Regions from separate parts of the Actinoplanes sp. NPDC020271 genome, predicted to be linked through region 1. Evidence: riboswitches for the same ligand, from Rfam matches in the RefSeq annotation. Region 1 holds a riboswitch; the other holds the start of a gene.
What was found. Region 1 has a riboswitch for S-adenosylhomocysteine ahead of ACH442_RS43495 (MFS transporter). Riboswitches for the same ligand answer to the same signal wherever they lie in the genome.
Positions count from the first base shown of each region.

Region 2: another riboswitch for S-adenosylhomocysteine. It lies ahead of ahcY (adenosylhomocysteinase); the one in region 1 lies ahead of ACH442_RS43495 (MFS transporter).

Region 1 covers NZ_JBIRWQ010000037.1:15,744-23,615, reverse strand. Annotated here, with positions in the region: gene ACH442_RS43510 (hypothetical protein) at 1-976, shown strand, start outside; gene ACH442_RS43505 (hypothetical protein) at 973-2,373, shown strand; gene ACH442_RS43500 (MBL fold metallo-hydrolase) at 2,558-3,367, shown strand; S-adenosyl-L-homocysteine riboswitch at 3,566-3,642, shown strand; gene ACH442_RS43495 (MFS transporter) at 3,656-4,921, shown strand; gene ACH442_RS43490 (MarR family winged helix-turn-helix transcriptional regulator) at 5,110-5,571, shown strand; gene ACH442_RS43485 (NAD(P)-binding domain-containing protein) at 5,571-6,650, shown strand; gene ACH442_RS43480 (winged helix-turn-helix transcriptional regulator) at 6,613-7,077, opposite strand; gene ACH442_RS43475 (YrdB family protein) at 7,008-7,349, opposite strand.
Region 2 covers NZ_JBIRWQ010000033.1:81,531-89,402, reverse strand. Annotated here, with positions in the region: gene ACH442_RS42230 (Na+/H+ antiporter) at 1-1,028, opposite strand, end outside; gene ACH442_RS42225 (DUF4142 domain-containing protein) at 1,100-1,606, opposite strand; gene ahcY (adenosylhomocysteinase) at 1,684-3,144, opposite strand; S-adenosyl-L-homocysteine riboswitch at 3,163-3,242, opposite strand; gene ACH442_RS42215 (hypothetical protein) at 3,274-4,152, opposite strand; gene ACH442_RS42210 (LacI family DNA-binding transcriptional regulator) at 4,250-4,858, shown strand; gene ACH442_RS42205 (YciI family protein) at 4,907-5,233, shown strand; gene ACH442_RS42200 (RNA polymerase sigma factor) at 5,226-6,401, shown strand; gene ACH442_RS42195 (glycosyl hydrolase family 28-related protein) at 6,467-7,872, shown strand, end outside.

The sequences.
Region 1 (7,872 bases):
CACTGTCGCCCGGCTGGCCGGGGTCGCGCTGGCCGAGCTCGCCGCCCCGCTGCGCGACGACTTGGCCGCGCAGCACCACGCCGGGGTGCCGGACGCCGTGGCCCGCCTGCACGCCACCCAGCGACGCCTCGACGACCTGCGCAAATGCGCTGTCCGCTGGCAGAACAGCCTGTCCGACGAGATCGGCGACCTGATGTCCGACGTCGAGCACGACCTGCGCGAGCGGACCAGGGCGGTGCTCGCCCAGGCCGAGGAGTTCTTCGCCGACGCCGACCCGGCCAAGGCCTGGGACGAGTTCGAGCCGTGGCTGCGGCAGTCCCTGCAGGAGCTGGCCGAGACCAGCACCACCTGGCTCGCCGACCGCACCGAGTGGATGGCGCACCGCGTGGCCGGGTGTTTCCCGCCCGAGGCCGGCGAGGTCCTGCCACCGCCCGCGATTGCCGCGGCTGTCGACGACGGCGCCGACGATCAGGTGCCGGGCCTGGACGCGCCGCCCGTCGCCCGCTTCAGTCCCGGGCAGAAACTGTTCATCGGCCTGCGCGGGTCGTACGGCGGGGTGGTCATGTTCGGCCTGGTCACCAGCCTCGCCGGGATGTCGCTGATCAACCCGATCTCGATCGGCGGCGGCGCGATCTTCGGCGGCAAGACGATCCGCGACGAGAGCAAGTCGCTGCTGAAGAAGCGGCAGGCCGAGGCGAAGGCCCTGGTGGCGCGGCACATCGACGACGTTTTCGTGCGGCTCAACAAAGAGGCCCGCGACAGCGTACGGCGGGTCCAGCGAGCCCTGCGGGACCATTTCACCGCGGTCACCGAGGACCTGCAGGAGATCGTCATGGACTCGCTCCGCAACGCGAAAGCCGCCGCCGATCAGGATGTCGCCGCCCGCGAGCAGCACCGCCGCCGCCTCCAGGAGGAGTTGGCCGCGCTCGCCCGGCTGCACTCCGAGGCACTGGCGCTGGCCGGTGTCCGCGCGTGATCGACGACGAGGAACTCGAACAGCGCACGTACCGGTTGCTGAACGACGCGGCGCACGTCTACCGGGCGGTCCCGCCGGCCGCCGCGGTGTTGCGCTCCACCCTGGACCGGCTCGCCGGCCCGCTGCGCATCGCGGTTGCCGGCCCACCCGGGTCCGGCAAGTCGACGCTGGTGAACGCACTGATCGGGGAGGAGCTGGCACCGGTCGAGCTGTCCGCCGAGGTGGCGTATCGGGACGGGACCGAACCGCGGGCGTGGTGGCGTGACGCCGAGATCCCTGTGGTCCGTACCGGGTCCGGCCTGCGGCTGACGCCGGATGCCCGGCACACCGGTGGCCCCGGCGGGCGTGCCGTGGTCGAGTGGCCGAGCCGGGTGTTGCGGCGCACCGAGCTGATCGACGCGCGGGGGCCGGCGGCCGACGCGGACGCGATCCTCTACGTGACTCCGCAACTCGGCGAGGAGGAGCTGCGGACGGTGCGGGCGGCCCGCGGGCGGCTGGCACCCCCGGTGCACGTCATGATCGTCCTGTCCCGGGCCGACGCTACCGGCGGCGGGTGGGCCGACGCGCTGCTGACCGCGAAACAGATGGCCCGGCGGCGGCGGCGCGAACCGCGTACGGGAATGGTCTCTCAAGATCTTTTGGCAGTGTCCCCGCTGATCGCGGCGGCGGCGCGAACCCTCGCCGGCGAGGAGTTCGCGGTGATCGCCGCGCTGGCCGCCCTGCCGAAGGCCGAGTCCGAGCCGCACCTGCTCTCCACCGACCGGTTCACCGCGGCCACGGCCCTGGCCCCGGTCGACGCGCAGCGCCGGGTCCGGCTCCTGCAACGGTTCGGGCTCGGCGGCGTCCGGCTGGCGCTGACCCTCGCCCGGACCGGCAGTGACACCCCCGCCGCGCTCGCCGAACGACTCCAGGAGCACAGCGGGCTCAAGGAGCTGCAGGCCTCGATCGCGACGCTGTTCACCGCCCGCCGGCCGGTGCTGCGGGCCCGGGCGGCGTTGACCACCCTGGACCGGTTGCTCCGCACGCACCGTAACCCGGCCGCCGGGAATCTGCTCGCCCAGCTCGAACTGCTCGTCGCCGAAGCCCACGAGCTGCGGGAACTGCGGCTGCTGTCCGCCCTGCGGTCCGGCCGTGTCACCGTGCCCCGCGACCACGCGGTCGACGCGGCGCGGCTGCTCGGCGGCTCCGGCACCAGCGTCGGCGAACGCCTCGGCATGTCCCCGGACGCCACCGCCGCCGAGACCTGGGCCGCGGCGCGGGCGGCGGGCGAGCGGTGGCGCGGCCTGGCTCACGGCCGCACGCTGACCCCGGCCGCGCGTCGCGCCGCCGAAACCGTCCTGGCCAGTTCCGACCTGATCGCCGACCGGCTCGACCGGCTCGCCGCGCCGATCTCGTGATCCGAGGCGACCGGACCGGCTGCCGGCGCCCCGGACCCACGTCGAGGCGCGCCCGGCTCCGGGCTCGTTCTCGCGCTCGGCAACGACAGGCACCGGTACCCGGGCGCCGTCGGGCTCGTTCGAAGTAAGGGCACCTGAAAGTGCCTTCTGTCCGGTCGCTCCTTACGGACCTAGCGTCGGCGACATGAGCGAGCACCGGATTCACACGTTCACCGCCGGCGAGGCGGGACTGTTCGTCAACAGCTACCTGGTGGAGAGTGACGACGGCGTCGTGCTGGTCGACGCGAGTCTGCTGCTCTCCGACTCACGGGCGCTGGCGGAGCGCGTCGCGGAGGTGGGCAAGCCGCTGCTCGGGGTCTTCGTCACGCACGCGCACCCGGATCATTTCAACGGGTTGCCGGTCGTCGCGGGCGACGGGGTGCCCGTCTACGCGTCGGCGGAGGTCGCGGACACGATCGCCCGGATCGCGGAGCCGAAGCGGGCGCAGTGGCAGCCGGTCTACGGGGACGAGTGGCCGGACAAGCACCGGGTTCCGGACCACCGGCTGTCCGACGGGGAGGTGGTCGACCTGGCCGGGCTGCGGTTCACGCTGCACACGGCCGGGGCGGCGGAGAGCCACGCCGACTCCTACGTCGTACTGGATGATCGGGTCTTTATTGGTGATCTTGCGTTTCCCGGGGTGCACTCCTACACCGCGGACGGGCACACCGGTGACTGGCTCGCGACGCTGGATCGCCTGGTCACCGAGCTGGAGGGGCGGACGCTGCTGCCCGGTCACGGGACGCCGGGCGGCGTGGAACTGCTCGTCGAGCAGCGGCGTTACCTGACGGCGTATCGGGAAGCGGTCACCCGGCTGGCCGGAGGAGCGCCGAGCCTGACCGGCGAGCAGCGGGAGCGCCTGACCGCGGAGATGACCGAGTTCCTGCCCGGTGCGCCGCTGACCTGGATGATCGGGCTCGGCGCGGACGCGGTCGCGGCCGAGCTGGCCGGCTGAGCCGCGCCCGGCACGAGAACGAGACGGCGAAGACGGGCCAGGCCACCTCCGCGGTGTCCCGGGGACCGCGGAGGCACCACCCCCGGACCGGCCCGATTTCCCAGGTCACCTCGCTGATCCGGACCAGCGTTCCACCGCACGCGACGACACTCTTACCGAGTTGCGCATCGGCTGAGCGCCGTCATACGGTCGGGGTGGCCGGTTGAGAGGCGCTGCGACGGACCACGGTCCGCCACGCTCAGCCGGTTTCTCCGACGCAAGGGCGCCTCCTGATCAGGGGAGGCGTCGATGGCGCGGCCGATGAACCATCCTTCACCCCGCAGCGGGCCCGAAGCGGCCGGCGCTGCGGGCCCCGGCCACGCCGAGAAAGGCTCGATCGTCGGGTTGCTGACCTTGACCGGGGCGGCGTTCCTGTCGGTCACGGTGGAGATGCTGCCGACCGGGTTGTTGCCCGCGATCAGCGACAGTCTCCACGTGCCGGTTTCCCGGGCCGGGTTGCTGGTCACGGCGTACGCGCTGATGGTCGCTCTTCTCGCGGCCCCGCTGGGCGCCTGGACCGCCCGGTTCCCCCGCCGTCCGCTGCTCGTCGCGGCCCTCGGCGGGTACGCGATCAGTGCTGTGATCAGCGCGCTCGCCGGCAACTTCGCGGTGGCGCTGGCCGCGCGGATCGCCGGTGGAACCATGCACGCGCTGTTCTGGGCGATCGCCGTCGGCTACGCGGTCCGCCTGGTCCCGCCCGGTAGCACCGGCCGCGCCGCCACGTTCGTCTTCGGTGGCGGCACGATCGCGTTCGTGGCCGGTGTCCCGGCCGGCACGTCGTTGGGTGAACTCGTCGGCTGGCGGCTCGCGTTCGGGCTGCTCGCCGGCTCGTTCGTGGTGCTGGCGCTGGCCCTGCGGTGGCTGCTCCCGGCGTTTCCGGGCTCGGCCGCCGGCACTTCCGCCGGCCTCTCGCGGGTGTTGCGCACGCCCGGTATCGGAACGGTCGTGGCCGTGACCGTCGTGCTCTGCCTGGGCTTCTACGGGTTCTACACCTACGTGGCGACGTTCCTGCGCCATGCCGGTGTCCCGGAGAGCGCGGTCGGGCCGTCGCTGCTGGCCTACGGCGTGACCAACGGCATCGGGATCTTCCTCGGCGGGGTTCTCGCCGACCGCCGGCCCCGGCGGTCGATGCTGATCGCGGTCTCCGGGCTGACCGCCGCCCTGGGCCTGGCCGCTGCCGCGAGCGGGGTGGTGCCGGCGGTGCTGGCGCTGGCCGCGTGCGGGCTGGCGTTCGGCACGATGCCGGTGTTCCTGCAGGCGGCGGCGTTGCGGGTGGCGCCCGAGGCGCCGGACGCCGCGTCCGGGCTGACCACGTCGGCGTTCAACGTCGGGATCGGCGGGGGAGCGCTGCTCGGCGCGACCGTTCTTGATCACGCGGGGATCAGTGCGGTTCCGGCGGTCGGGGCGGGGCTCGCGGTCTGCGGCCTGGTGATCGTGCTGTTCGGAGGGCGTGCGGCCTTCACCGGAGATGTCCGCTCAGGCCGGCGACGGGGCGCGGGCGCGCCGGACAACTGACCGCTCAGGATCGGGCGTGCGCGCGATGTCGCGCACCCGCCGCACACCGGGAACAGCCCAGAACGCCGACTCCGTCGCGAGCTCGGCCGGCCCCGGAGGGCGGTGTATCGCCGAGCACAGATCCGTCCGGAAGTGGACGACCGGATCACCCGCGCCATATCGTTGACACGTCAATCAGGGAGGCGCGCATGGCCGGTCAACGGAAGCTGCCCACACGCGACGAGCTGCGCGTCTGGCGCGACTTCGTCGAGACCACCGAGTCGCTGCGCGGCCGCCTCGCCGCCCGGCTGCAGACCGACACCGGCCTCTCCACCGGCGACTACACCGTGCTGCTCGCGCTCAGCGAGGCCGACGGCGGCCGCCTGCGCTCCTCCGACCTGGCGGCCGGCATCGGCTGGGAGCGCAGCCGCCTCTCGCACCACCTCGGCCGGATGGAGAAACGCGGCCTGATCCGCCGCGAGGAGTGTGTCACCGACAGCCGCGGCGCCGAGGTCGTGCTCGCGCCCGACGGCAACGACGCCTTCCGCGCGGCGACCGTCCCGCACCTGCAGGCCGTCCGCGAACTGTTCGTCGACGCGCTGACCCCGGCCCAGCTGGCCGCCGCCGGGGAGATCGCCGCCGCGCTGCGCCGGCATCTGGAAAGTGCCTGATGCGCCGCGCATCCGTGGTCGTCATCGGCGGTGGCCAGGCCGGGCTCTCCGCCGCCTACCACCTCAAGAGGCGCGGCTTCGCCGACGCATCCCAAGATCAAGACCAATCTGCGCGTACGTTCATAGTCCTCGACGCGGCCCCGACCGCCGGCGGCGCGTGGAGCCGGCGGTGGGAGTCGCTGCGCATGGCGACCGTCAACGGGATCTTCGACCTGCCACGCTTCCCGAAGCCCGCGATCGACCCCGAGGAGCCGAGCCGGACCGCGGTGCCGCGTTACTTCGCGGCCTTCGAGCGCGCGGAGGGGCTGCCGATTCTGCGGCCGGTGACGGTTCACGCCGTACGGGAAGCGGGTCTTGATCTTGTTGTTGAGTCGGACGCGGGGGAGTGGACCACGCAGGCGGTGATCAACGCGACCGGGACGTGGACGAACCCGGTGCTGCCGCGCTATCCCGGGCAGGAGACGTTCCGGGGGCGGCAGTTGCACACACGCGACTACGGGTCGGCGTCGGAGTTCGCGGGCAAGCGGGTCGCGGTCGTCGGCGGCGGAATCTCGGCGGTGCAGCTGCTCGAGGAGATCTCGCGGGTCGCGACGACGTTCTGGTATACGCGGCGCGAGCCGTTCTTCCGCGCCGACGGGTTCGAGCCCGAGGTCGCCGGCCGCGAGACGATCGCCAAGGTCATCGCCGACGTCGAAGCGGGACGGCCGACCGGCAGCGTGGTGTCCTACACCGGGCTGGCGTGGACGCCCTACGCGCTCGCGGCCAGGGAACGCGGCGCGCTGGAACGGCGACCGATGTTCACGGCCGTCGAACCGGCCGGGGTGCGCGAGGCCGACGGCTCGTTCACCGAGGTCGACGTCATCCTGTGGGCGACCGGGTTCAAGGCGGCGCTCGCCCACCTCGACCCGTTGCACCTGCGCAACGCCGACGGCGGCATCCGGATGGCAGGCACCCAGGTCGCCGCCGACCCCCGCATCCACCTGATCGGTTTCGGACCGTCGCAGTCGACAGTCGGGGCCAACCGAGCCGGCCGGGAGGCGGTCACCGCGCTGCTGCGTCGTATGACTCCCGTGCCTTGAGGATGTCGTCCATCCGCTCGTAGGCCCAGCTGCGGATCCCGCCGACGACACCGAGCAGGCTCTGACCGAGATCGGTCAACTCATACTCCACCTTCGGCGGGATCGTCGGGAAGACGGTCCGCGTGACCGGGCCGTCCCGCTCCAGGCCGCGCAGGACCGTGGTCAGCACCTTCTGGTTGAGGCCCTGGATCCGGGTCTGCAGCGCGGAGAAGCGGGCCGGGCCCTCCTCCAGCGCGTGGATCACCAGCAGCGTCCACTTGTCACCGACCCGGTCGACGACCTGACGGGTCGGCCAGTGCCTGCGTCCCGCGTCGACGCTCCCACCCGCCGTGACAGCTCCATCAGGCCGGAAGAGGCTCAGTGATCGACGACCGATTTGCTGAGCAGGGCAATGGCGATGTTGATCACCACGATCATGGCGAAACAAGTAGCTGTCGCGCGATTCCCCACCGCATACAGCGCCAGCGTGGCCGAGCCGAATACGAGCCCCTTCACCACGAGTACACCGACGAGCGGCAATGAGACCGTTGCCTTGGGCGAAGCGAACAGCCCCCACACGATCGCCGCCAGCAGGGGCGCTCCGACGGCAAGCGCGACCTTGGCCGCGACGCCGGGGCCTGCTTTGAAACCCCAGTAGCCCAGTGCGGCCAGTGCCACCAGTTCGAGAAGAAAGGCCAGTAGGTCGTTGACATGCCTCATGAAGTCCGTCGCATCTCCTCGTTCAGGACCACCGAGCTTTCACCCACCCGATCCCGCGGACCGGCGGGGGCCACACCCCGATGGGAGGGCTCCAGGCAGGACATCGGATCGCCCGGGACCCAGCGTCCCCGCCGGCGCGATCGCCATCCTGTCTTACGCGCGATCTTGTTGTCCAGCAGGACCTTCGGTCACCCCACCGCGACCGAGATCGATGCCCCCGAAGTTGCTGAGGCCTCACCACGGGCGGCGCCGCCAGGACCCCGGCACGGGCCGCGGTGGCGCTGCCCGTCCGGGCGCAGCCGGGGGAGGTGCGGGCCGGGCCGGGCGGGTGGCTCAGGGTGACCGAGGGCGGCAGATCATCTGCGCGACCCGGAATGTGGGGGTCCGGTACGCCACCGGAAGCTCGGCGTGATGACCGACGCGCAGGTCAGACACGGTGCCGACCGCAGGTTCCGGAGCCCGGTCCCGCACGATTGGTGGCGGCCCGGACGCAACACGTGGGCGGTCGGCCTGCGCCGTGCCG
Region 2 (7,872 bases), on a different contig from region 1:
TCGTCCTCGTCCTCGCCGCCCAGCCGGGTGTGCAGCGAGCGCGGCAACAATTGGGTGAGCAGCAGCCAGATCGGGCGCAGCAGCAGGACCACGGCGAGCGTGACACTGACCGCGATCACGATCGTGCTGGTCTTGTACTCGTGGAGCTCGTCCAGCACCTTGCGCATCTGGACGCCGATCAGCAGGAAGACCGCGCCCTCGAGCAGGAAGTCGATCAGTCGCCAGACAGCGGCGGTCTGCAGCCGGCTGGCGCCGGTCGCGTACCGCGGGGTGTCGTGCCCGATGATCAGGCCGGCCACCACGACCGCCAGCACACCGGAGAGGTGGAAGTGCTCGGCCGCCAGGAACGCGGCCATCGGGGTGATCAGCGAGATCGCGTTGGCGGTCAGCGGGTCGGCGCGCAGCACCCGCAGGAACCGGACGAGATAGGCGACCGCGACGCCGACGACCACGCCGCCCGCCGCCATCACCAGGAACTTCCCGGCCGTGTTGGAGAAGGTGAACTCCTCCTTGCCGACGGCGACCTGCTGGGCCACCAGCAGGATGGTCAGCGCGGTCGCGTCGTTGAGCAGGCCCTCGCCCTGGATCAGGGTGATCAGCCGCGGCGGCAGGCCGGCCTTGCGGCCGACGGCCAGCGCGGCGACCGGATCGGGAGGCGCCACGGCCGCGCCCAGGGCGATCCCGGCGGCCAGGGTGACGCCGCCGACCACGAGCGAGAGCCCGAGGCCGACCAGGAACGCGGTGACGATCACCAGGGCGACCGAAAGGCTGATCACGGTGCGTAGATTGCGGCGGATGTCGATAAGTGAAGAATCCAGCGCCGCGTTGTAGAGCAGCGGCGGCAGGAGGAACGTGAAGATCACGTCGGGTTCGATCTCGAAATTCTGGCCGGGCAGGAACGCGTAAATGATGCCGGCAACAGTCAGCAGGACGGCGGCGGGCAGGCCGGTCTTCCCGGTGATCCAGTGGACCAGCACGATGATCGCGATGGCCCCCAGACCGAAAAGAAGGGTCTCCTCGTGGCTCATCTCCCTATTCTTCGCTATTCCCGGTCACACAGTTGTGGCAGGTGGATGACGTGATCGGGATTACCGGCGGATTACTGACCGAAATGACCCAGCGAGGCACGGTGCCCCCGGACGACGGCCAGCGCGCGGCGGGCGAGCTGACGCACGGCGGCCTCGTCACCGTCGGTGAGTTCCGCGCGGACCACCCGGGCCGCCCGTTCGTGCAGCATGGTCTGGCTGGAGACGAAGAGCTGGTCGAACTCGGCGTCCGGGGTGGAGCGGTAGACCATCACGCTCTGCGCAACGGTGCTGTTCGGCTCCGGGTCCAGCGGGACGTCCAGGCGCTGCGCGGTCGCCCGGACAGCCTGGTCGAGGCGGGCGCTGTCGGCGGCGAAACGGGCGCCGAGCCGCCGCAGAGCCGGGCTGGTGGCCTTACGGGCGGTGATCCGGCCGAGCGCGATCTGGGCGAGATTGCCCTGGTGGGCGGTGCGCAGGAAGGCGGCGTCCGGATCCAGGCGGCGGACCGCCGTGGCGGCCGTGGCCGGTGCGACCAGCGCTGCGACCACGGTGAGGACTGTCGCGAGACGTCGAAGTGTCATAGCAAAACCCCCTATGTCGGTAGGAGCAGGCTAGCTGCGCCTAATCCGACATAGGGGGACTATTTACTGCTTATACCTCAGTAGCGGTAGTGCTCCGGCTTGAACGGACCCTCGACGTCCACGCCCAGGTACTCCGCCTGCTTCTTGGTCAGCGTGGTCAGCTTCACGCCCAGCGCGTCCAGGTGCAGGCGCGCGACCTTCTCGTCCAGGTGCTTCGGGAGAACGAAGACCTGCTTCTCGTACTCACCCGGCTTGGTCCACAGCTCGATCTGGGCCATCACCTGGTTGGTGAACGACGCCGACATCACGAAGCTGGGGTGACCCGTGGCGTTGCCCAGGTTCATCAGGCGACCCTCGGAGAGCACGATCACCGAGTGCCCGTCCGGGAAGCGCCACTCGTGCACCTGCGGCTTGATCTCGATCTTCTCGATGCCCGCGACCTTGTTCAGCCCGGCCATGTCGATCTCGTCGTCGAAGTGACCGACGTTGCCGACGATCGCGTTGTGCTTCATCGCCGACAGGTGCTCGACCGTGATGATGTCGGTGCCACCGGTCGTGGTCACGAAGATGTCGGCCTCGCCGACCACGTCCTCGATCCGCGCGACCTGCAGACCGTCCATCGCCGCCTGCAGCGCGCAGATCGGGTCGACCTCGGTCACCACGACGCGGGCGCCCTGGCCACGCAGCGTCTCCGCCGCGCCCTTGCCGACGTCACCGTAACCACAGACCAGCGCGAGCTTGCCGCCCAGCATCACGTCGGTCGCGCGGTTCAGGCCGTCGACCAGGGAGTGCCGGATACCGTACTTGTTGTCGAACTTGCTCTTGGTGACCGCGTCGTTGACGTTGATCGCCGGGAAGAGCAGCGTGCCCTCCTTGGCCAGCTTGTAGAGCCGGGCCACACCGGTGGTGGTCTCCTCGGTCACGCCGCGGATCTCCGACGCGATCTTGGTGAACCGCTGCGGGTCCTCGGCCAGGCTGGCCCGCAGGGTGTCCAGAATGATCGAGTACTCGTGGCTGTCGTTCTCCGTCGTCGACGGGACCGCGCCGGCCGCCTCGAACTCGACACCCTTGTGCACCAGCAGGGTGGCGTCGCCGCCGTCGTCCAGGATCATGTTCGGACCCTGGCCGTTGCCGAAGTCGAAGAGCTGGGTGGTGGCCCACCAGTACTCCTCCAGGGACTCGCCCTTCCAGGCGAAGACCGGGACGCCGGCCGGGGCGTCGACGGTGCCCTCACGGCCGACGACGACCGCGGCGGCCGCCTCGTCCTGCGTGGAGAAGATGTTGCAGGACACCCAGCGGACCTCGGCGCCGAGCGCGACCAGCGTCTCGATCAGGACCGCGGTCTGCACGGTCATGTGCAGCGAACCGGCGATCCGGGCGCCGGTCAGCGGCTTCGAGTCGCCGAACTCCTCGCGCAGCGACATCAGGCCCGGCATCTCGTGCTCGGCCAGCCGCAGCTGGTGACGGCCGGCCTCGGCCAGGTTGATGTCGGCGATCGCGAAGTCGAGACCGTTGACGGATCGAAGTTTGTCGCTCATGAAAAGAGGGCTCCTCCCTCTCAGGAGGCGCCCTTACGTCAACACACCGCACCCGAGCGTGGCGGACTCCGTTGTCCGTTGCAGCGCCTCTCGGATAGGCGTAACTACTTTATCTTCTTCGGCGCTTGATCACATGCGCCTGAGGGTTCCGTCGGTATCAGTGACGACGAAGGTGCCGTCCCCCAGCGGCTGCAGGTCGTTCTCGTCGATCGTGACGATGCCCAGGTCACCCAGCACCTCGCCGGTGCGGGTGCCGACCCGGTAGTGCCGCCACCACGGGCCGTCCGATTCCTCGTCCTCGCCGTAGACGACCACGATGGCGGTCTCCGCGTCGAGGTAACCACCGGTCCACTCGATCACGCCGACCTCGGGATCCTCGCCGAAGTCCGCGACCGTGAGCCGGGTGAGCACCTCGCCGCCGGGGAACGCGTGCAGCGCCACGTCGGCCTGGCCGTCGTGGTCGATCGTCATGAACTGGCGCTCGTCCGGTGAGACGTCGATCAGCACCCGGTCCGACCATCCGTAGTCGTGCGGCTCGCCCTCCGGCCCGGCGAGGAAGATCAGCGAGCCGTCCTGACCCTCGCCGACGTCGAGCAGCATGCGGCCGTCGCGGAGCGGGAAGTGCTCCGCGCCCTGTCCCGCGGCCGCCAGCGATCGCCGGCTCTCGACCTCGCCGGTGGTCGCGTCGAGCACGATCCAGGCGTCGTGCCCCGGCATCCCGTCCGGCGCGTAGACCCAGACCTTCGCGTCGTCGGCGGAGAACTGGACCGCGATCATGGCCGCCTGGCCGTTCGACGCCTCGGTGCCGAGATCGAGACGCCACTGCTCGCGGCCGTCCGGATCGATCCGGATCACCGCCGAGTCCCCGGTCGCGTAGACCAGGGCATCCCTGGTCGAGGGGGCCGACCAGCCCCAGAAACCGGGCGGCACGGGGAAGACCCGGGAGGACTCCAGATCTTCGGAGAACACTTCGATGCCGGCGTCGGTCCGGCGGGAGATCACGCGCACCCCGGGAGCCTAGCGACGGTTCCACCGGTCACGTGATGGGATGAGAAAACATCAAAGACCTTCCATGCCACCTCAAGAACCCATCATCCTGTACGTCGTGAAGCACCCCCACCCGATCCGGGAGATCGCCACGCGAGCCGGCCTGAGCCCGGCCACCGTCGACCGGGTGCTGCACCAGCGTGGTGGTGTCCGGGAGAGCACGGCTCGCCAGGTGCACCAGGCGATCGCGGCCCTGGACCGCGAGTTCGTGGCGATCGGCCCGGCGAAACGGGCGGCACTCGATGGCGAGGCCGGGCAGACCGCGGCCTATCTGGTCGAGCAGTGGCTGCACGACCGGGCCGGAGACGTGCTGGTGGTCGCGGGAACGGGCACCGAGCAGCGGATCGACGGCTTCCGCAAGGTGCTCGGCCCGGCCCGGCGGCTGCATCAGGTGACCGGTCCGGATCAGGTGCGGGGCACGCTGGCCGGGACACGGGCGGTACGGGCCGTCTACGTGCCGCGCAGCGGTGGCTGTGCCGAGGTGGTCGCGGCGTTCGAGGCCGAGAACCGCAATTACGACGTGTTCGTGGCGCACGGCCTGGACGGGGAGAATCTGCCGCTGCTCCGGGCGCACCGGATCAACGCGGTGCTGCACGAGGATCCCGGGCCGGCGTTTCCACGGGCTGCCGTAAAAATAATCACGCCTTTCAACATCCCGGTGTCCTGAAACGGTGTGGCCGTTCGTCATCGGGATGAGACCAACGAAAGGGACACCATGAAGTACATGATGTTCGTCTGCACCGACACCGAGCCGGAGACCGAACTGGAGGCTCCCGACATCTTCGAGTGGGTGGCCGAGAACGACGCCAACGGCCGCCGGGTGCTGGGCAATCAGCTGGTCAGTCCGGAGGCGGCGACCACGGTCCGGGTTCGTGGCGGCGAGCTGCTGCTCACCGACGGCCCGTTCGCCGAGACCAAAGAGGTGATCGTGGGCTTCGACATCCTGGAGTGCGCCGACCTCGACGAGGCGATCGAGGTGGCCCGCAGGCACCCGATGGCCTGGTCCGGGCGGCTGGAGCTGCGGCCGTACCACGGTGAATGAGCCCGTCTTCCGGGAGGCGTACGGCAAGGTCGTCGCGACGCTGATCCGGCTCACCGGTGACTGGCAGCTCGCCGAGGACTGCGCGATGGACGCGGTCGAGTCGGCGCTGGCCCGGTGGCCGCGCGACGGGATGCCGGCGAATCCGGGCGGCTGGCTGATGACGGCCGCCCGGAATCGCGCGATCGATCAGCTCCGGCGGGCCGCGATGGCCGACCGGAAGTTGCGGGATCTGGCCCTGTTGCAGGATCACGAGCCCCCGCCGCAGGGCGACGACCGGCTGCGGCTGATCTTCACGTGCTGCCATCCGGCGCTGGCGATGGAGTCCCGGGTGGCCCTCACCCTCCGTACTGTCGCGGGTGTTGAAACCGCTGAGATCGCGCGCCTTTTCCTGGTCGGTGAGTCGGCGATGGCGCGGCGGCTGAGCCGGGCGAAGGCCAAGATCGCGCAGGCGAGGATCCCGTATCGGGTGCCGTCCGGGCCGGCGCTGGCCGAGCGGCTCCCGTCCGTCCTGGCCGTCCTCTATCTGCTCTTCACCCGGGGGTACGACGGTGAGCCGGACCTGGCCGGGGAGGCGATCCGGCTGGCCCGGCTGCTGCCGGCCGAACCGGAGGCGACGGCGCTGCTGGCGCTCTGCCTGCTGCAGCACTCGAGGCGGGCGACCCGGGCCGACGAGGCCGGTGACCTGGTCACGCTGGAGCAGCAGGACCGCTCCCGGTGGGATCACGCCGCGATCGACGAGGCGGTCGGGCTGCTCGGCGCGAGTCCGGTGACCGGGCCGTACGCGATTCAGGCGCACATCGCCGCCTGCCACGCGACCGCGCCGAGCTTCGAGGCCACCGACTGGCCGACCGTGGCCGGCTGGTACGACCAGCTCGCCCGCGTCCACCCGTCCCCGGTCGTCGAGGTGAACCGGGCGGTCGCGCACGGTTACGCGCACGGTCCCCGGCCCGGGTTGAAGTTGCTCGCCGCGGTCGGGGACGCCCTCGACGGGTACGCCCCGGCGGCGGCTGCCGCGGCCGACCTGACCGAGCGCGCCGGTGATCGGGGTGCCGCCGCCGAGCTGTTCCGGCAGGCGGCCGACCTGGCCGGCTCGGACGCGGAACGTCGTGCGTTGCGGAAGAGAGCTGACGCGATCAGCAAGCAGCAACCTATGCGTTGCAAAAACTAAGCAGAATCTCGGCAAAACAGGACCGACCCTTGTGGAGCAGATCACAGAACTTCTATGGTCGCGGCATGTTCGCTCCGCCCCGCTGGGCCGCTCTCCTGGCCACGCCGCTGGTCACCCTCGGCGTGGCGATCGGCCCGGCCGACGCTGCCGCAGCACATCCGTCCTCCACCGCCACCACACCCGCGGCCACTCGCGCCGCTCTCGATCCGGCCCTGGTCGCCGGGCGCGGCGCAGGAGTCGCGTTCGCCGAGCAAGAGGCCGAGCACGCCGTCACCACCGGCGACGTGCTCAGCCCGAGCCGGGCCGCGTACACGCTCGCCGCCGAGGCCTCCGGACGGTCCGCCGTCTCGCTCGACCCGGGGGAGTACGTCGAGTTCACCCTGCCCAAGGCCGCCAACGCGATCACCGTGCGCTACAGCCTCCCGGACGCGCCGACCGGCGGCGGGATCACCACGCCGCTGACCGTCGGCACGCCCGGCGGCACCCGCACGATGACGCTGACCTCGCAGTACTCGTGGCTCTACAACCAGTACCCGTTCAGCAACGACCCGCGGGCCGGACTGCTGCACCCGGACTGGTGGATCACCGAGTGCTCCTGCGTGCCGGCGGCCACCACGCCGGCTCCCCAGGTGAGCACACCGTTCCGGCCGATGCACTTCTACGACGAGCAGCGCCTGCTGCTCGGCCGCACCTACCGCGCCGGGGAGAAGATCCGGCTCACCGCGCGCCAGGTGACGACCACGATCGACCTGCTCGACTCGGAACTGGTCGGGGCGCCGAAGGTCGACCTCGCCGGCGTCGACGTGCTGCTGTTCGGCGCCGACCCGACCGGGCGGCGGGACGCGGCACCGGCGATCGAGCGGGCCATCGCGTACGCGAAGAAGGTCCATCGCCGTGTCTACCTGCCGCCGGGCGTCTTCCAGGTCAACCGGCACCTCGTCGTCGACGACGTGACGATCACCGGGGCCGGCAACTGGTACACCACGGTCAAGGGTCACGAGGTGGCGCTGGCCACGCCGGCACCGGACGGGTCCGTACACACCGGGGTCGGTTTCTACGGCAAGGACGGTGGCAGCCGGAACGTGCACCTCGCCGACTTCGCGATCGAGGGTGACGTCCGCGAGCGCATCGACACCGACCAGGTCAACGGCATCGGCGGCGCGATGAGCGACTCGACGATCACCGGGCTGCACCTGCGGCACACCAAGGTCGGGCTCTGGTTCGACGGTCCGATGTCGAACGTCGAGGTCAGCGGCAACATCATCGTCGACCAGATCGCCGACGGGCTGAACTTCCACACCGGCGTCACCGGGTCGGTCGTGCGGAACAACTTCATCCGCAACACCGGCGACGACGGGCTGGCGATGTGGTCGGAGAAGATCGCGGACAGCGGCAACACGTTCGACCGGAACACGATCCAGACGCCGACCCTGGCCAACGGCATCGCGATCTACGGCGGCGCCGACAACAC